Regions from separate parts of the Ciceribacter azotifigens genome, predicted to be linked through region 2. Evidence: predicted binding sites of a transcription regulator. Region 2 holds the regulator's gene; each other region holds the start of a gene.
The links. Region 2 encodes LexA, which represses DNA repair genes until DNA is damaged. Its sites were predicted from a motif close to TGTTCNNNNTGTGTTCNG; they were not measured.
Positions count from the first base shown of each region.

Region 1: a site for LexA is predicted at 2,411-2,428, ahead of recA (recombinase RecA). Genes of this name have one in related genera too.
Region 3: a site for LexA is predicted at 1,364-1,381, ahead of ACM6UT_RS21595 (ATP-dependent helicase). Genes of this name have one in related genera too.
Region 4: a site for LexA is predicted at 3,298-3,315, ahead of ACM6UT_RS05835 (DNA recombination protein RmuC). Genes of this name have one in related genera too.

Region 1 covers NZ_JBLQTA010000004.1:200,215-205,274, forward strand. Annotated here, with positions in the region: gene alaS (alanine--tRNA ligase) at 1-1,039, opposite strand, end outside; gene recA (recombinase RecA) at 1,196-2,284, opposite strand; gene ACM6UT_RS08355 (carbohydrate kinase family protein) at 2,528-3,472, shown strand; gene ACM6UT_RS08360 (pseudouridine-5'-phosphate glycosidase) at 3,501-4,427, shown strand; gene cckA (cell cycle histidine kinase CckA) at 4,578-5,060, opposite strand, start outside.
Region 2 covers NZ_JBLQTA010000008.1:117,826-122,885, forward strand. Annotated here, with positions in the region: gene eno (phosphopyruvate hydratase) at 1-36, opposite strand, end outside; gene kdsA (3-deoxy-8-phosphooctulonate synthase) at 209-1,057, opposite strand; gene ACM6UT_RS13440 (VOC family protein) at 1,057-1,953, opposite strand; gene lexA (transcriptional repressor LexA) at 2,169-2,882, shown strand; gene ACM6UT_RS13450 (ComEC/Rec2 family competence protein) at 2,863-5,060, opposite strand, start outside.
Region 3 covers NZ_JBLQTA010000022.1:56,464-61,523, forward strand. Annotated here, with positions in the region: partial or broken gene tnpC (IS66 family transposase) at 1-626, opposite strand, end outside; gene ACM6UT_RS21590 (hypothetical protein) at 895-1,179, opposite strand; gene ACM6UT_RS21595 (ATP-dependent helicase) at 1,561-3,621, shown strand; partial or broken gene ACM6UT_RS21600 (nucleotidyltransferase and HEPN domain-containing protein) at 3,737-4,654, opposite strand; gene ACM6UT_RS21605 (hypothetical protein) at 4,908-5,060, shown strand, end outside.
Region 4 covers NZ_JBLQTA010000003.1:150,206-155,265, reverse strand. Annotated here, with positions in the region: gene ACM6UT_RS05845 (methyl-accepting chemotaxis protein) at 1-849, opposite strand, end outside; gene ACM6UT_RS05840 (ribokinase) at 1,088-1,987, opposite strand; gene ACM6UT_RS05835 (DNA recombination protein RmuC) at 2,038-3,264, opposite strand; gene ACM6UT_RS05830 (methyl-accepting chemotaxis protein) at 3,519-5,033, shown strand.

The DNA of each region.
Region 1 (5,060 bases), on a different contig from region 2:
GCGCTTCGGCGCGCGCGAGTTCCGGATAGGCGCGGCCCATCTGCTGCACGAGCACCGGCAGAAGCTTGTAGATAACCGGTTCGCGGGCACCGAGAAGCTCCGCATGGCGCATGGCGCGGCGCATGATGCGACGGAGCACGTAGCCGCGGCCCTCGTTCGAGGGCAGCACGCCGTCTGCGATCAGAAAGGCGGACGAACGCAGGTGGTCGGCGATGACGCGGTGGCTGGCACGACGCTCACCCTCGGCCTTGACCCCGGTCAGCTCGACGGAAGCCTCGATCAGCGCCCGGAAGAGGTCGATGTCGTAGTTGTCGTGCTGGCCCTGCAGGACGGCCGCGATGCGCTCGAGGCCCATGCCGGTGTCGATCGACGGGCGCGGGAGGTTGACGCGCTCCTCCTTGGTGATCTGCTCGTACTGCATGAAGACGAGGTTCCAGATCTCGATGAAGCGGTCACCGTCCTCCTCCGGCGAGCCGGGCGGGCCGCCCCAGATATGCTCGCCGTGATCGTAGAAGATTTCCGAGCACGGGCCGCAGGGGCCGGTATCGCCCATCGCCCAGAAATTGTCGCTGGTCGGGATGCGGATGATCTTCTCGTCGGCAAGGCCGGCGATCTTCTTCCAAAGGCCGAACGCCTCGTCGTCGGTATGGTAGACGGTGACGCAGAGACGATCCTTCGCAAGCCCGAATTCCTTGGTGATCAGGTTCCAGGCAAGCTCGATCGCCCGCTCCTTGAAGTAGTCGCCGAAGGAGAAGTTGCCGAGCATCTCGAAGAACGTGTGGTGACGCGCGGTATAGCCGACATTGTCGAGATCGTTGTGCTTGCCGCCGGCGCGCACGCACTTCTGCGCGGTCGCCGCCTTCTTGTAGGGACGTTGCTCGAGGCCGGTGAAGACATTCTTGAACTGCACCATGCCGGCATTGGTGAACATCAGCGTCGGGTCGTTCTGCGGCACGAGCGGGCTCGACGACACGACTTCATGGCCATTCGCCTTGAAGTAATCGAGAAAAGTCGACCGGATGTCATTTACGCCGCTCATGTCACGCCCTTCATTGCTGCCGGATGCCGGCCAAAGCCTAAAAACCAAAGGCTTTTATCGTCCGTGACCGGCACTGTCCAGCCGCACGGAAAAAAACCGGCCCGACATCTTCCGATATCGGACCGGCGCTCTGTCGGTCATCGAAATGAATGCGGATCACATGTCCGAGGAACCATCGCCGTCACCGGCGTCCGGACCGCCGTTCTGCAGGAAACGGTCGGCGATCAGTCCGGCGTTCTGGCGCAATGCCATCTCGATCTCCTGGGCAAGCTCCGGATTGTCCCGCAGGAAAGTCTTGGCATTTTCGCGCCCCTGGCCGAGCCGCTGGCTGTTGTAGGAGAACCAGGCACCGGATTTCTCGACGATCCCGGCCTTCACGCCGAGGTCGACGAGCTCGCCGGTCTTGGAGACGCCCTCGCCATACATGATGTCGAATTCCACCTGCTTGAAGGGCGGCGCCATCTTGTTCTTGACGACCTTCACGCGGGTCTGGTTGCCGACGACTTCCTCGCGCTCCTTGACGGCGCCGATGCGGCGAATGTCGAGGCGGACGGAGGCGTAGAACTTGAGCGCATTGCCGCCGGTCGTCGTTTCCGGCGAGCCGAACATCACGCCGATCTTCATGCGGATCTGGTTGATGAAGATGACCATGCAGTTCGAGCGGGAGATCGAGGCGGTCAGCTTGCGCAGCGCCTGGCTCATCAGGCGGGCCTGCATGCCCGGCAGGTTGTCGCCCATCTCGCCCTCGATTTCGGCACGCGGCGTGAGTGCTGCGACCGAGTCGACGACGAGCACGTCGATCGCGCCGGAACGCACCAGCGTATCGGTGATTTCGAGCGCCTGCTCGCCGGTATCCGGCTGCGAAATGAGAAGGTTCTGCAGATCGACCCCGAGCTTGCGGGCATAGACCGGGTCGAGCGCGTGCTCGGCGTCGACGAAGGCGCAGATGCCGCCCTTCTTCTGCGATTCGGCGATCGTCTGCAGCGCGAGCGTCGTCTTGCCCGAGCTTTCGGGACCGTAAATCTCGATGATGCGTCCCTTCGGCAGGCCACCGATGCCGAGCGCGATGTCGAGGCTCAGCGACCCGGTGGAAACCGTCTCGATCTCGACCACGCTCTCGTTCGCGCCGAGCTTCATGATCGAGCCCTTGCCGAAATTCCGCTCGATTTGCGAAAGTGCCGCTTCAAGTGCCTTGCTTTTGTCCACCGATTTGTCCTCTACGAGCCGCAAAGAATTTTGTGCCATTCGATCCACCTTTAGGTTATTGAAGCCGCATAGGCAATGAAGCAGCCGACGGTCCATGCGTACACGTTTTGTTCTCATCTGGCAATCCCTGTTCAACCTGCTGAATAGACTTGCGACTTCGCGATACGTTCACTTTATGTTTCAGGCGGTGCGCTGGATGACTGGAGCAACGCTGCGCCGTGCTTTCGCCGCACTTGCGGCGGCTTGCGATTCGTCGCGCCCGCAATGTTCGGGGAAGCGCGCATGAGCGGTTCCCTTCTCGTCGTCGGCGGCGCCCATATCGATCGCCGCGGCCGGATCGCCGGAACGACCGTCATGGGAGCGAGCAATCCCGGCCGCTGGTTCGAGGAGCCCGGCGGAGGCGGCTTCAACGCCGCCCGCAATCTCGCCCGGCTCGGCCACGAGGTCAGGCTGATTGCGCCGCGCGGCGGTGACGCGGCCGGCATGGCCGTCTCGACAGAGGCGCTCCGCGTCGGCATCGACGATTGTCCGGTTGTCTTTCTCGATCGTGCCACGCCGAGCTATACGGCGATCCTCGAGGCGGACGGGAACCTCGTCATCGCCCTTGCCGACATGGAGCTCTACGACCTGTTCGGGCCGCGCCGCACCCGCACCCACTCCTTCCGCGCCGCGCTCGCAGATGCGCGCCACGTGCTCTGCGACGCCAATCTGCCGGCGGAGACGCTCGCAGCGCTCGCAGGCGCCGCCGCCGCGCGTGGTCTGCCTGTCTTCGCGATCGCGATTTCGCCGGCAAAGGTCGTGCGTCTCCTGCCCTGCCTTGCCGATCTCGAAATGCTGTTCATGAACGCGGCGGAGGCTGAGGCTCTCACCGGTTCCCGTGCCGATGCTGCGGAAGGCTGGCCCGCCCTCCTCAGGGAAAGAGGCCTCAGGGGCGGCGTCGTCACCTGCGGCGCCGGGGTGGTCGTCGCGTTCGACGAAACGGGGACCGCCATCCTGTCGCCGCCACGGCTCGAAAATGTGGTCGACGTGACCGGCGCCGGTGACGCCTTTGCCTCCGGTGTCATCTCGGCCCGCATCGAAGGCTGCAGCCTCGGCGAGGCGCTGCGTCACGGAGCAGCGCTTGCGGCCATCACCCTGTGCTCGCCGCACGCGACCGCGGAAAACCTCACCCGCGATCTTGTCAATTCGTATATGTCCCTTGTGCCGCAGGCAGAAATCCTGTCATGACCTACAGTCACGAAACCCGGAAGCTCCCATGACCAAAGCCATTTCGCCCCTGCTGCCGATCGTCTATTCTAAAGAAGTCACCGCCGCCAAGGTTCGCGGTGCGCCGATCGTGGCACTGGAATCGACGATTATCACCCATGGCATGCCCTTCCCCGGCAATCTGGAAATGGCGCGCAGCGTCGAAGCGATCATTCGCGAGAAGGGCGCCGTGCCGGCGACCATCGCGGTCATCGACGGCATCCTGCACATCGGCCTCGAGGACGCGCAGATCGCAGCGCTTGCGCAGATGACCGACGTCATGAAACTCTCGCGCGCCGACATCGCCTTCGCGCTCGCCGAACGCCGCAGCGGCGCAACCACGGTCGCCGCGACGATGATCGCGGCAGACCGCGCCGGCATCTCGGTCTTCGCCACCGGCGGCATCGGCGGCGTCCATCGCGGCGCCGAGGAAAGCCTCGACATCTCCGCCGACCTCGAGGAACTCGCCCGCACTCCGGTCATCGTCGTTTCGGCGGGTCCGAAGGCGATTCTCGACATTCCGAAAACCCTCGAATTCCTGGAAACCCGCGGCGTCCCGGTCGTCACCTACGACAGCGGGGAATTCCCGGCCTTCTGGTCGCGCAATTCCGGCCTGCGCAGCCCGCTCTCACTCTCCAGTCCCGCCGCCATCGCCAATTTCCAGCGCATGCGCGAGCAACTCGGCATCGGAGGCGGCATCCTGATCGCCAATCCCGTGCCGGAGGAAGACGAGATCCCCCGCGAGGAGATGGAGATCTATATCGGTCGGGCGCTTGCCAGTGCCGAACGCGAAGAGGTAACCGGCAAGGACGTGACGCCGTTCCTGCTCGACAACATCTTCCACCTGACGGCCGGCCGCAGTCTGAAGACCAATATCGCGCTGGTCGAGAACAATGCCCGTCTTGCCGCGGAGATCGCGGTTGCGATGAACGACTGAACATCGCGGGGAAGCGGCACTACGTAACGTAATGTCGCTTCCTCAACGTAAGCTGCACTTTCCCAGTTATTCCCGACGATTTCCCGCCTGTCGGACAGCATCCAGCCGGCGTTTTCGGCGTGCTCCGGGTTGCCACCGCACGGTGCCGGCTCAGTCGTCGCCGTCAAGCATTTCACGAACAGCGACGGCAAGCTGCTTCAGCGAGAACGGCTTCGGCAGGAAGCCGAACTTGGCGTCGGCCGGCAGGTTGCGGGCGAATGCGTCCTCGGCATAACCGGAGACGAAGATGAATTTCAGGTCCGGATACTTCTTGCGCAGTTCCCGAAGCAACGTCGGCCCGTCCATTTCCGGCATGACGACGTCGGAGACGACGATGTCCACGGCGCCGTCGAGCTCGTCCATGATGTCGAGCGCCTCGACACCCGAACCGGCCTCGTGAACCGTGTATCCGCGCGTTTCCAGCATGCGCTTGCCGCCACGCCGCACCGCTTCCTCATCCTCGACGAGGAGTACGACCGCCGACTTGCCGGTGAGGTCGGTCGGCTCAGAGGCTGCCGCCGCCGGACGTGCTTCGGCATCGGCGGCTCCGGCCTCCCCGCCGGCGGGAACGGGAACGATCTCGGCCACGTGCCG
Region 2 (5,060 bases):
AATTTCGCGGCCGATGATGTCGGTGATTGCAGTCATGAGCGCCTCCCTGGTACTGGGTGGGATTGAGGATGGCGCCTGTCTTAATCGAAGACGGGAAAAATACAATGCACGCAGTGTGACAGACGCCGAAAGGTGAAGATGAACGCAAAATGCCGGCCCATCGGGCCGGCGTTTCCAAAAGAAAAGGCCGTAATCGATACGGATCGCCTCAAGCGCCCTTGGCGACGGCGTCGAAGGCGAGCAGCTTTTCGAGAAGCCGCGGCATGTCTTTCAGCGGCACCATGTTCGGGCCGTCGGACGGGGCATTGTCCGGATCCTCATGGGTCTCGATGAAGAGACCGGCAACGCCGACGGCAACCGCGGCGCGCGCCAGCGTCTCCACGAATTCCCGCTGCCCGCCGGTCGAGCCGCCCTGCCCGCCGGGCTGCTGCACCGAGTGGGTGGCGTCGAACACCACGGGAGCGCCCATCGCCGCCATGATCGGCAGCGACCGGAAATCCGAGACCAGGGTGTTGTATCCGAAGGAAGCGCCACGCTCACACAGGAGCACGTTCGGATTGCCGCTTTCGGTGATCTTGGCGAGCACGTTCTTCATGTCCCAGGGGGCGAGGAACTGGCCCTTCTTGACGTTGATGACCCGACCGGTCTTGGCGGCAGCGACCAGAAGGTCGGTCTGGCGGCAAAGGAAGGCCGGGATCTGCAGCACGTCGACAACGGGGGCGACGGTCGCGCACTGCTCCTCGGTGTGGATGTCTGTCAGCACCGGAAAGCCGAATTCCTTCTTCAGATCGGCGAAGACTTCCATCGCCTTGTCGAGGCCGATGCCGCGCTTGCCGGAGAGCGACGTGCGGTTGGCCTTGTCGAAGGACGACTTGTAGACGAGCCCGATGCCGAGCTTGTCGCAGATTTCCTTTGTCGCGCCGGCCATCATGAAGGCGTGATCGCGGCTTTCCATCTGGCAGGGGCCGGCAATCAGCGAGAAGCGCCTGGAGTTGGAAAAGACGACCTTGGTGGCGCCTTCGCCGACGACGACTTCGGAATTGGTCGAAGTGCTCATTATTCCTCCTGGAAAACGAAATGCGCGCCCTGTCCCGCGTCACGCGGTACGATCAGGCGGCCATCTTTGCGTGCATGGCGAACGCCATTAGCAGCCAGCAAGCGTTCTGTCACGCCGAGATCCCCGGTCCGGAAGACGATCGCCGCACCGGCGAGGCCGCGTCCGGCATTTCGGGCGTCGAGCCCGAAATAGCCAGCAAGGCCGGCGGGCGTCAGCACCTCGATCTTCGCGTTCGCCGAAGGGACGACGATGCCGAAGGAATGCGCCTCGATCTCGCGCTGATGGAAGACGGTCTCCAGCATCTCCTGGAAGTCGGAGGGGTTTTCTTCGGTGAGCACAACGGCGGATATGCCCGTCACGCCGTTCTCGTGGCGTTCGAGCGCGGCACGATCCGCCGGCAGCGGATTGGCCCGCTCGCAGGAAAAGAGGAGAAAATCGGGCGCACGCAGGTCGGCGGCGAATGCAAGCCTGAACGAGGCTGTCGCCTCGGTGCCGTCCGGCAATCTGAGCGGCCGCGAGAAATGGAGGATTTCACCAGCCGACAGACCGTGCTCGAAATAGACCTCGTGGTCCGCCGTCGCACTTGTCGCGGCAACCGCTATTCCCGAAAGACCCTCGCCGTCCGGCGCGCGGAAACGGAAGGCGCGGTCGCGGGCGACGAAGACATTGCCTTTGCGCGCGGCTTCCTCGCAGGTTTCACGGCTCGCCACCGCAAGCGGCTCGAGGTAGGTCTTGTCGGCGAAGAAGACGCAGGCGTTCTCGGTGCCGAAGGGATGCAGCGCATCGGCGGCAACTGTGAAACCCAGCGCTCCGAGCCGCTCGCGTGCGGGCTTCAGCCCGTGCACCGGCAGAACGATGTGATCGACGCCGCGCGGCGTCTCCTTGGCAGTGGACATCCCGCACCCTCCTTGTCGACCGCGTCTGGTTTGCGCGATTTGCGGGCGCTTTGCAAGGCGGCTGCGGCCCCATCCCGTCGCTGTCCGCCGGACGCGAATGCACGCGAAATTCCCCCGAACGGCCAATTGCTTACCAATATTTAAGCACTTGCGGAACACATATGGAACAGATAGTGTATGTTCTGGATTTGTTTCACACGACGGGGCTCTGGACCATGCTGACGCGCAAGCAACAGGAACTGCTTCTCTTCATTCACGAGCGGATGAAGGAATCGGGCGTGCCGCCGTCTTTCGACGAGATGAAGGACGCGCTCGACCTCGCCTCGAAATCCGGTATCCACCGCCTCATCACGGCGCTCGAGGAGCGTGGCTTCATCCGCCGGCTGCCGAACCGGGCGCGAGCCCTGGAGGTCATCAAGCTGCCGGAGGCCTATTCCTCCAGCCTGCAGCCGCGGCGGGGTTTCTCGCCGAGCGTCATCGAGGGAAGCCTCGGCAAGGGACAGGCGGCGCCGGCCGCCAAACCGTCCACAGAGGAGCGATCGAATTCCGTTGCGGTTCCTGTCATGGGCCGCATCGCGGCCGGGGTACCGATCTCGGCGATCCAGCACAACACTCATGAAATCACGATCCCGGCCGAGATGCTCGGATCGGGCGAACACTATGCGCTCGAGGTCAAGGGTGATTCGATGATCGAGGCCGGTATTCTCGACGGCGATACGGTCATCATCCGCAATGCCAGCAACGCGACGCCCGGCGACATCGTGGTGGCACTCGTGGACGACGAGGAGGCAACGCTGAAACGCTTCCGCCGCCGGGGCGATTCGATCGCGCTCGAGGCTGCGAACCCGGCTTATGAGACGCGCATCTTCGGCCCTGATCGTGTGAAGATCCAGGGCAAGCTGGTCGGACTTATCCGCCGCTATCACTGACCTGTTCCGCGGGGGCGAACTCCGCGGGCTCTCGGTCGGCGAAGCTGTCGGTCCGCCAGTCGTAAAGGCGATGCCGCTGCCAGGGCCTGTCGAGGGTGGTGAATGCGGTCCGCCGGCGAATGTCCCGATCCTCATGATTTCCGAGATAGAATTCGGTCGCGCCCGTGCGCCGCAGCATTTCCGCATCGATCATCTTCGCTCCGGAGCGGCAGATGCCGAAAGGTGAACGGCGCGGCGTAATCACGAGATCGGCGACATCGCAGGCGACGCCGAGAAGTGCCGGGTCCTCGACGGTGGCGATCCGCCACCCGTCCGGCAGCCGGGCGATGCACCAGACTTTGCCCGTACAGAGAAATCGGCCGGGGGCCGCTGCGCCGAACTGCCGGCGCATCGTGTCGCGGACAGTCCTTATCTGCTCGGCCGACAGCCGGTCCGTTTCGTCCGCCCGGGTGCCGGCGACGGCGTCGTCCTCGCTGCGGAGCGGTCCGAGATGATCGGGGCGCGCAAGCGCGTGCTGCCATTGTGAGAAGAGGAAGTCCGACGGTTTGCTGCGGTTCGTCGCGATCGTCCTGCCGTCGGCGCCGGGCAGACCCGCCAGGCGTCCGTCCTCCGAGACGATGAGGTTGGCCGTCTCTTCCGGTGGCAGGAGGACCGCAAGGCCGATCGCGGCCGCAAGAACTGCCGCGCCGATCCAGCGCAGCTGCGTGTGCAGCAGAGTGAGCAACAGCAGTCCCGCGCTCGCCAGCGGCAGGAACCATGCCCCGAACCGGCCGAACGACGTCCCCTCGCTCCAGCTCGCCACCGTGGTTGCGATCACGATGACAATCTCGAGTCCCTCGCCCGCAAGAATGAGGAACGGAGCGTCGAGGCCGAATGGCATGAGCAGCATTGCCGCCAGCGCCGCCGGCATCACCACGACCGAAATGATCGGCATCGCCGCGAGGTTCGCGACGAGGCCGTAAGGTGCCATTCTATGGAAATGGGCGACCGCGAAGATTGCCGTCGCCAGTCCCCCGATCAGCGAGGTCACGAACGTGCCGGCGGCGAAGTTCCACAGGAACGAAAGGGCCTTGCGGCCCGGAAAGTCCGGCGCGTAGCGCGACGACCGCCCTGCACTCCGCCGCCAACCGTCGTAGCCGGCAATCAGCCCGGCGGTCGCAGCAAACGACATCTGAAAACTCGCGCCGAGCACCTGCGACGGGGAGATCGCAAGAATGACGATCGCCGCCAGTGCGAGGTTGCGCAGGCTGATCGCCGGACGGTCGAACAGGACGGCGACCAGCATGATCGCCGTCATCAGGAAGGCGCGGACGGCGGAGACCTGATAGCCGGAAATCATCAGGTAAAGGAAGGCAGCGACGAGTGCGGCAGCGGCAGCGATCTTCTTTACCGGCCGAGACTGGGCGATCGCCGGCGAGAGGCTAAGCAGCTTGCGAAGGCCGACAAAGAAAATGCCAGCGGCGAGCGCCATGTTGAGGCCGGAGATCGCGGTGATGTGCGCCAGCCCCGAAAGCCGCAGCGCCTCCGTCGTCGCCTCCGACATCGATCGCCGGTCGCCGGTGACGATGGAGGCGGCAAAACCGCCGGCATCGCCCGGAACCGTTCTCCTGATTCGCTGCGTGATGCCGTCACGGACAACAAGGAGCGTCTGTTCGGCGGCCTCCCACCATGCGCCGGTTCCGCTCTCCGGGAGGCTGTCAATGCGCACCGGAGCCGCGAGAAAGTAGCCGACGGCGCCGATCCCGCCGAAGTAGCCGGGGAACGAAAAGTCGTCGAGACCCGGCAAGGCCGGCCCGGAAGGAGGCGAGAGCCGTGCTTTCCCACGCAGCACCTCGCCGAGTGCGAAAGGCTCGTGTCGGGCGCGGGTCGTGAGCACGACCTCTTCCGGTGCGCGTCTGATCTGCGGTTCTGCCGTCGCCTCTACGCGGACGAGATAGCGCCACTCGCCGGCCGCCCCCGCTTCCCGCCGGAGCACCCTTCCCGTCACCTGCGTCGTGACGGGCGTGTCGAGAATGACCGTCTGCATTCTGCGAGTCTCAAATTCGGCGAGCAGCATCCCGGCGGCACAGAGCGCCAGCGCCGACCACGTCCGATACGCCACGGGTCTGCCGAAGCGCGAGAGCACCGCGAAGAGGGCGGAGACCAACAACAGGAGCGCCGGCGCTGAGATCGGCAGGG
Region 3 (5,060 bases), on a different contig from region 2:
CGGATCAACATTGTTGAGCTTGCAGGTCTCAATGAGCGAGGCGATCATCGCCCAGTTCTCGGCTCCCGCGTCATGACCAGTAAAGAGTGCGTTCTTGCGATTGAGCGCTATCGGCCGGATTGTTCGCTCGACGCTGTTGTTGTCGATCTCGACGCGGCGTCGGTCAGGAAGAGCTTCAGGCCATCCCAGTATTTGGCGATGTAGGCCAAGGCCTCGCCGAGAGGGGACTTCGTCGCGACACGGGGCGGTGATGGACGAGCCAGCTCTGCATGTCGGCGACCAAGGGCCCTGATCGCTCCTGACGCCTAGCGAGACGAGCATCCGCATCAAAGCCACGCAATTCGGCCTCGATCCGATACAGATCACCGATCCGCTTCACGCCCTCCTCGGCAGTAGGTGCGGTTCCGTGGTGAGTAATCTCCACCAGCTTGCGACGAGCATGCACCCAGCAATGGGCAAGCCGAATGTCCGGGTCGACACGGTCAGGTGCGATCAGTCTGTTGTATCCCTGCATAGCCATCCACCTGCGGGATGCCGGAAAAGCCCTGCAATATCCGTTCGGCACGAATGCCTCCGCGACCAGGAGCATAGCTGAACGCGACGCCCGGGGGAGCGCCGCCATTCCACGACAATCTCGGCACGTGAGACTGCCTTGACCGTCGGTGGCTCCGCAGTAGGTGGATCGGCAACCACTGCTGCGAACTCCACCGCATCGATGCGTCTCACGGCGGCTCCGCCGCGTCGTGAGAACCTCCAGTGTAGTTTCCATGGAGAAACTCCCTTGGTCATCCATGGAAAGGGGATCACAGATCACGCGGCTGCGGACAATGTGGGGGCAGAACACCGGTTACGGTGAACCTGGAGTTTGCAAGGTCGATAACGCGTGCGGCCTGGTCAAACAGGTCGTCCCATCTGCTCGTGCGCGTGGGCACCTACGCCGCCCGCGCCAGCGGAGAACTTCCGCGCCAATTCGGAGGCAATCCTTGGAACGACGCACATCTCGTCCAGGAACGAGTACTGGAGGCCCTCGTCAACTTCCGAAAAGAAGCAGAATACCGATGGATCGAAAAGATCGACGCTGGCGGGATCAGAAATCTTCGACGCCAGTTGCTCAGCCGACAGCGCCGTCCCGTAAGGGGCGTTGACAGTGGCCAGAACCTTTACTGCAACAGCCGACATATTTCCGGACTGCATAGCTCTTTCGACTATCTATATAACGTCACAGAGCCGGGGAAACAAGAAATCCGCTGCCTCGTGCCTTTGGCCGCTCCCTGGGACCGTCCGATCTCCGCACCAACACTGGTCGATGCTGCGTAATCTTCATTCACACCGACGCCCTTCCCATCCGATCCTTATCGGGTTATGTTCCTAATTCGTTCCACGAGCGCGGGGGCTTGCCTCAGCGCACGCGAACGATGACGAGGAAATGCGGCGGCAAGGTCAACTCACGGAAAACACGGACGCACCGGCAAGACACCGGCGCGCCTGCGGTGTTGCTCTCTCCGCCACGCCGGCGACGTGTGGTGGCACGTCTTCGCGCATGAGGAGACAGAGTTTCTGATGAGCCTTGCCTATCTGGAGAAACTGAACGACCGGCAGCGTGCCGCAGTCGAGCATGGTATCGGCGCGCCCGGATTGCCCGGACCGCTCCTGATCATCGCCGGCGCCGGCTCGGGAAAGACCAACACGCTCGCGCACCGCGTCGCCCACCTGATCGTCAATGGCGCCGATCCGCGCCGCATCCTCCTGATGACCTTCTCCCGCCGCGCCGCATCGGAAATGGCCCGCCGCGTCGAGCGCATCTGCCGTCAGGTCCTGGGCGACAAGGCCGCCATCATGACCGACGCGCTCGCCTGGGCCGGCACCTTCCACGGCATCGGGGCGCGGCTTCTGCGCATCCACGCCGACCAGATCGGCCTTGCCGACGATTTCACAATCCACGACCGTGAGGACAGCGCCGACCTCATCAATCTCGTGCGCCACGAGCTCGGCCTCTCGAAGACCGAGAGCCGCTTCCCGACCAAGGGCACCTGCCTTTCGATCTATTCCCGCGTGGTGAATTCGGAAACCTCGATCGGCGAGGTGTTGAAAGCGCATTACCCCTGGGTCGCCGGCTGGGAGGAGGAGCTGAAACAGCTCTTTTCCGCCTATGTGGAGGCCAAGCAGGCCCAGAACGTGCTCGATTACGACGACCTCCTGCTCTACTGGGCACAGATGGTGAGTGAGCCGGAGCTTGCCGACGAGATCGCCGGCCGCTTCGACCACGTGCTCGTCGACGAATACCAGGACACCAACCGGCTGCAGGCGGCGATCCTGCTGGCGCTGAAACCGGGAGGACACGGGCTGACGGTCGTCGGCGACGACGCCCAGTCGATCTATTCGTTCCGCGCGGCGACGGTGCGCAACATCCTCGATTTCCCGGACGCCTTCTCGCCGCCGGCCCATGTCGTCACGCTCGACCGCAACTATCGCTCGACGCAGCCGATCCTCGCAGCGGCGAACGCGGTGATCGGCGAGGCGCGCGAACGCTTCACCAAGAACCTCTGGAGCGACCGCGAGGCCGAGGAGCGCCCGGTGCTGGTGACCGTCCGCGACGAGGCCGACCAGGCCCGATACATCGTCGAGCAGGTGCTCGAAAACCGCGAGCGCGGCATCGGGCTGAAACAGCAGGCGGTGCTCTTCCGCTCGTCGAACCACAGCAGTTCGCTCGAAGTCGAGCTCACCCGCTCGAACATCCCCTTCGTCAAGTTCGGCGGCCTCAAATTCCTCGACAGCGCCCATGTGAAGGACATGCTGGCGGTCTTGCGCTTCGCCCAGAACCCGCGCGACCGGGTCGCGGGCTTCCGCCTGCTGCTACTCCTGCCGGGGATCGGCCCGCAAACGGCCGGCCGCATCCTCGATACGATTGCGGCCGATCCCGAGCCGCTCGTGGCGCTTGCCGAAATCCCTGCCCCGCCGAAATCGGGCGCGGACTGGCCGACCTTCCTCGACCTGCTGCTCGGGCTGCGCAAGACCGGGCCTGGCTGGCCGAACGAGATCAGCGCGGCGCGTGCCTGGTACGAGCCGCATCTCGACCGGATCCACGAGGACGCCGAAACCCGCAAGGCCGACCTGCTGCAGCTCGAGCAGATCGCCGCCGGCTATGCCAACCGCGAGCGTTTCCTCACCGAGCTCACCCTCGATCCGCCGGACGCCACCAGCGATCAGGCGGGCGTTCCGCTGCTCGACGAAGACTACCTAATCCTCTCGACCATCCATTCGGCCAAGGGGCAGGAATGGCGCTCGATCTTCATGCTGAACGTCGTCGACGGCTGTATTCCCTCCGACCTCGGGGTCGGCACCACCGCCGAGATCGAGGAGGAGCGCCGGCTCCTTTATGTCGGCATGACGCGCGCCCGCGACAGCCTGACCCTCGTCACGCCGCAGCGCTTCTTCACCTATGGCCAGAACGCGCAGGGCGACCGCCATGTCTATGCCTCGCGTACCCGCTTCATCCCCGCACCGATGCTCGGCCTCTTCGAGGCGAAGAGCTGGCCGATCGTCCCGACCGCGGCCGGAGAACGCAGCACGCGACAGGTCCACGTCGACGTCGGCGCGCGCATGCGGGCGATGTGGAAGTAGGGGGTAGCGGGGCGCTGAGGTTACGCCTGATATAAAGGCTTTGCGCCGCGATCTCCGGTTCCGCCGCAGGCCCGCAGAGCAGCAAACAATGGTTGGTATCGGTCGTACCCGCGCTTCAGTTCGCTCTAGCGGTCACCGAATGCCCGAGCTTCTCCAGATGTTCGACGCAGATTGCCTCGATCTCCGAGATCAACTTTTGGGCGCGTTCGAGGAGCCAGATGAGCGCTTCCTCGCTGATGTCGTAGTGCTTCGAGTAGCGGGATTTGACGTAGGCCTCGTTCAGAATATTGAACCAGGCGACGTATTGGTGCTGATCGGCCTGCCAGACGTCGGCGAGCCGCTGATCACGGCCCTGGCAGAGGCCGCGCAGGTGCTTCAGATTGTGGGAGGCGGGACTGTAGCTGGTCAGAACGAGCAGCAGTGCTGAATAGGCCTGCTCGATTGACTGATGAAGCAGGAAAGCAGCCTCTTTGCATCTCTTGCGGCTGATAAAGAACTGAGTGCTTTCGACGAACGCCTTTGCATGCGGGAGACGCTCCTCAAAATAGTCGTTGGCAATCCTCAGGGCGTCGGCTGGCGTCCGCTGTCTCGGCTCGGCGAGTGGTTCGTCGTCAAGCTCGTAGAGCGTGATGCCATACGACGGATGTCGACGAAGAAATACTGCCCTTCGTAGAGGCCGTGTTCACCTCGCGTCTCGAATGGATGATCAGGCTGACGGGCGTCTGGATCTCCGGCAGATGCATTAGCCGGTCCTGCGCCTTGTGCCAGTAGGCGGCGAAATCCGTAAGCTTCTTGTTGTTGACGATGATCAGCAGATCGTAGTCGGACTTATAGCCCTTCTTCGTGTGCGGTTCGTCGAGCCGGGTTCCGCGGGCGTAGGATCCGAAGAGAATGATCTTCAGGACGCGGCCGCGCTTCTTGAAGTCGGCCGTCCCCTCCTTGAGCGTGTCCTCGAAGTCCTCGTGCAGCACCTCGACGATGCGCGCGAGCTCGCGCTGCTTCGATGCGGGAGATGATCGAGGCTGGTCTTCATCGGATGCGGAGCGGTCCTTGAGGTCATTCACCATGCATAGCGCCGAATCCGTAGAGTGCCCATAGTGCGGAACATTTCAACGTAATGGTGCAGCAAAGTTCTCGTACAATCTTCGAGTTTGTCCGAAGGGCACCCGCACTCAGAATTCCACCCCTTGCGCGCAACCGCGGGAAGACGGTGGATGATGATGCTGTTGATGATTTCGATTATTGTACTATATTGATAGCCACAATAATCAGACGGAGCCAACCACATGGCCGCTATCAATATTGCCGGGGAGTTTGCCGGCGTTGGAACGCTCTCCGGAACACCAGAGCAAGTTCGCAGTGGACTGAATGGGCTGAAAGTCGAGCAGGTTGTCGCGCTGACGATCGAGCATGGCAGCGCGTCGGCCGCCAAGGCCCTT
Region 4 (5,060 bases), on a different contig from region 2:
AGATTCGGCCCCGTCGGCAGCGACGTTGAGCAGCGTCTCGGGTTTCCCGGAAGATAGTGCCGCCTTGAGCTTGTTGCCGCCTTCGCCTTCATAGGGCTTCATCAACAGATCGGCCGAGGGAGCCACGAGCCATTGGCCCGTATGCCCGACGAGCATGACCCGTCCGGTCTGGAAAGGCTTGAGGGCCTGCAGTTTTTCGGAGAGAGAACTGAGGGAGATGTCGACGCCGGTCACACCGATCATCTTGCCGCCGGAGACCACCGGATAGGCAATCGAACTCATGGTCGTTGGGAGCTCGGTCCCTTCCGCCAGATACGGGGCGGTGATGGCACCTTTGCCGCTTTTGGCGGCGAGTGCGTACCACTCCTGCGTATAATCGTTGTTGAAAGTGGAAAACTGAATGCCACCGTCCTGCGTCTTCGACCAGTACGGCGCGAAGACACCGTTGTCATTGCCGCCGAGTTCGAGATTCTTGACCGTATCTTCCTTGCGTCCGTCGAAGGCTTGCGCGACTTCGCAGAACCAGCTTCCGAAAGCGAACGCATTTTGTTCGACATTGGCCTTCAGGAGATTGATGGCCCCCTTGCGATCGAAGGACTGCGCCTCATGCCCGCGCGCGAGCACGCCCGCCATCGAGCGGGCGGCGCTGGCGAGTTCACCGATATCGCCAGCAACTTCGTTCGCGATCGCGTTCGCCTGGCTCGTTGCCTGATCCATCGTCAGCGACTGGACGCGATCACGGGTCTGCGAAATGAGAACCAGATTGGAGAGGGCAAGCACCAGCGCGATGGCGATGCCGGTGACGAGCTGCAGCTTGAAAGCAATGGATTTGGAGATCAGTTTCAACATGACGGCCTCGAACCCGCACGCCGGCGGGCCGGCGCGTTGAATTGGTCACAGGGAGGGGGATGCTCCCTCATGGAGCGGTGTTTCACTCCATGCAGCCGCGGCGCCGGAGAAAGCAGTGCGAGAATAAGAATGGAAAGTTTAACGCATGTTGAATTTGCAGCGCGTTTCCTGATCTTCACGCGCCAACGCGCGCGGGTGCGATCGCCGGCGCGGTGAAAGAGAGGTGCGACGGGACGTGTCAGAGCCTGGCGGCAACCTCGTCCGACAGCGGGATCGAAGGCTGTGCGCCTGGCTTCAGGCAGGCAAGCGAACCCGCGACTGCCGCCCGACGGAGCGCGTCCTTGAAGGCGAGACCCTGATCCAGTCCGGCGGCGAAATAACCGCAAAAAGTGTCGCCGGCGCCGACCGTATCAACCGGCACGATCTTCAGTCCGTTGACCCGGACCAGTTCGCCCTGATGTACCGCAATGACGCCGTCCGCCCCGAGCGTGACGACAAGGGTCTGCCCGGTTTCTTCGTGCAGGCGCAGCAGCGCCTTTTCGCGTTCGTCCGCTCCCATGCCGTCCCGTGCAGCGAGACGTTCGAACTCTGTCTCATTGGCAACGACGATGTTTGCCATTCGGCCGAGGCGCGCCGCCTCCGCCGTCAAGGGTGCGATATTGATGATCGTTGTGATCCCGCGGTCTCGGGCCCGCGAGAGGGCTTCCTCCACGGCCATGGCCGGTATCTCGAGCTGCAGCATGAGAATGTCATCCTGCGCCATGGCATCGACCGCGGCCTGTGCGTCCGATTTGCCGATCGTCCCGTTTGCGCCGGGAACGACGGCAATCATATTCTCTCCGTCATCACCGACCAGAATGAGCGCGGTCCCCGTCGGCGCCGACGTCTTGTGAACCCCCGAAAGCTCGGTTCCTGCCTGTTCGAGGAGTTCGAGCGCAGGTGCGGCAAAGGCATCAGTGCCGACTGCTCCTACCATCCGTACCCTTGCGCCGGCGCGTGTCGCGGCGAGCGCCTGGTTCGCGCCCTTGCCGCCTGCCGCCGTCGAGAAATCCTTGCCGCCGACCGTTTCTCCGGGCTTCGGAAGCCGTGTCGTCGTGGCAATGAGGTCCATGTTGATGGAACCGAATACGGTGATCATCGAGGTGTTTCCATCCGTTACGTGTATTGGCCGCGAGTTTGGCGCCTGGCCTAGTCCTCGTCAACGACCCGAAGCTTGAGAAGGCCCGTCTTGCTCTCGACGGAGCGCGCCGTTCCGCCTTCGTCACCGTTGCCGGACTGGAATTCGAGCGCTTCTATCTTCGCGCCCCGCTTGGTCAGCTTGTCGGCCGAGGTGAGGATCATATCGACATCCTTCTGGGCCGCGAGAAAATGGCTCTGCAGTTTGCGTGTCCGGTCGTCCAGCCGGGCGAGATCCTCCATCAGGTGGATGACTTCCCCCTGGATGAGGTGCGCCTGTTCGCGCATCCGCTGATCCTTCAGCACGGCCTGGATTACCTGGATCGACAGCATCAGCAGTGACGGCGAGACGATCACCACGCGCATGCGGTGTGCCCTCTGGACGATGCCCTCGAAGTTCTCGTGGACCTCCGCGAAGATCGATTCCGAAGGAACGAAAAGGAAGGCCATGTCCTGGGTCTCGCCGGGAATCAGGTACTTCTCCGCGATGTCCCGCAGATGCACCTCCATGTCGCGGCGAAACTGCTGACCGGCAGTCTTCTTGGCATCCGCTGTCTCGGCGTCACGTATCGCGTTCCACGCTTCCAGCGGAAATTTCGCGTCGACGACCAGCGGCGGAGAGTCGTTCGGCATCCGGATGGTGCAGTCCGGCCGCGAGCCGTTGGAAAGTGTGGATTGAAATGCATAGGCGCCAATCGGCAGCCCGTCGGCGACGATCGTCTCCATCCGAGACTGCCCGAAGGCGCCGCGTGTCTGCTTGTTCGAGAGAATGGCCTGCAGTCCGACGACATCCTTCGCGAGGGACTGGATGTTGTTCTGGGCGGCGTCGATGACCGCGAGGCGTTCCTGCAACCGGCGCAGGTTCTCATGTGTGGTCTTCGTCTGCTCGCTGATCGTCGCCCCGATCCTGTGCGACATGCCGTCGAGGCGCTGGTTGATCGCCTGATTGAACTCCGACTGTTTGGTGCCGAAGACATCGGCCATGGCCGCAAGGCGCCCCTGCATTTCCGCTTGGGCGCGCAGCAGCTCGGCCATCCGCGCTTCGGCTGCAGCCTCCCTTTGGGATGCTTCCATTTCTTTGCGGAGCCGCATTCGGCTGCTTCGCATCACGGCCGCCACCCAGAGGATCAGTCCGGCGAGGATGAGTGCTGCAAGACCGAGGACGAGCAGGGTGGGCGAGACGGCGAAGTCGCCGACCATGAAGACCGGCGCGCCGGATGCGGAAGGACTAGTGTTCATGGCGACCAATCTAGCAGATTCGGCCATCGATGACAGATCAAAACAAGAACGAAGATCGGGCCGTCGACAATCTGGCCAGGCGATCATGCAAGCTACAGGCGAAGCCGATTTTATGGTGCACCATCAGGTATGTGGTTGATCACATTTCGCCCTGGTCATTCACTCTCCGTTTAGGGTTTTGAGCAAAACCTTCGGCCAATTCTTTCACCGTCCGGCGGGCGGCGTGATCACGCCTGAGACTATTGCGAGGCAACATGCAAGAGAGTGGTGACAACAGCCTGAGGCAGCGCCTCGATTTCATCGAGCTCGACGAGAAGGCCTGTCAGACGCTTCATTCGTTGCGTCCGACTCTCTCCGAGATCCTGGGCGGTGCACTCGACAAGTTCTATGCCAAGGTTGCGGCCACGCCGCATCTTGCCCAGTTCTTCCGTGATGGTTCGCACATGGCGGCCGCGAAGAAGGCGCAGGTCGGTCACTGGGACCGTGTTTCGAGTGGAACCTTCACGCAGGAATACGTCAAGGGCGTCACCGCAATCGGCAAGGCCCATGCCCGGATCGGCCTGGAGCCGCGATGGTATATCGGCGGCTATTCGATGCTCATCGGCGAACTGGCCGCGGGTGTACTGAAGAAGCATTGGCCGTTCCCCTTCGGCAAGCATCACGCGACTGCTCTTGCCGACAAGCTGAGCGCCTTGATCAAAGTCTCTATGCTGGACATGGACTATTCGATTTCCGTGTATCTCGATGCGCTCGAAGAGAAGCGCCGGCAGCTTCAGGAGGAGCGCGAGCGCTCCGAGGCCAATCAGCAGATCGCCATGCAGCACTTGCGTCGCGGCCTCGAAGCGCTGGCGCGAGGTGATTTCAAGGCCCGTATGTCCGACGACCTGCCGGACGATTTCAAGCAGATGGCGACGGACTACAACGAGGCCGTGGCACGCCTCAACGAATCCTTCCAGCTCATCCGCCGTTCCTCGGAGGAAATCCTCGCCGGAACGGAAACGATTGCCCGCACATCAGACGAACTGGCGCTGCGCACCTCCAAGCAGGCGGCCGGTGTTCAGGAAAGCTCGACTGCCCTGCAGCAGCTTTCCGTGAGCGTCAGCCAGACGGCCTCCAACGCGGAACGGGCCGCGTCCGTTGTGAAGGAGACGCAGCAACAGGCGCGAACCTCAGGCGAGGTGGTGAACCAGGCCGTGTCGGCAATGGCGGAAATCGAAAGGTCGTCGACAGAGATATCCAAGATCATCGGCGTCATCGACGAAATTGCTTTCCAGACAAACCTTCTGGCGCTCAACGCGGGTGTCGAGGCAGCGCGTGCCGGCGAGGCCGGCAAGGGCTTCGCCGTTGTTGCGCAGGAAGTCCGCCAGCTGGCACAGCGCAGCGCCGACGCGGCCAAGGAAATCAAGCGGCTGATCTCCCAGAGTTCACAGCAGGTGAACGAAGGCGTCGAACTCGTCTCCAATACCGGTACGGCTCTGGCTGACATCATCGGACGGATCGATGCGATCAATACCTTTGTCGGCGAGATCGCGACTGCCGCCAAGGACCAGGCGTCGGGACTGAGTGGAATCAACCAGGCAACCCGCAGCATGGACGGCCTGACCCAGGAAAACTCGACGATGGTGGAGCAGACCTCCGCCGAGACGCGACGGCTGCGCAACGAGGTCGCCGGACTCGTCGATCTGCTGGGCCGTATCAACACGGACAGCAGCGAAGTCTCGGTGTCACTCCCAACGCCACGTCGGCAGGCGCCCGGCCTCGCCGCCTGATTTTCGCTCTGGCGTAGATCCAAGGAA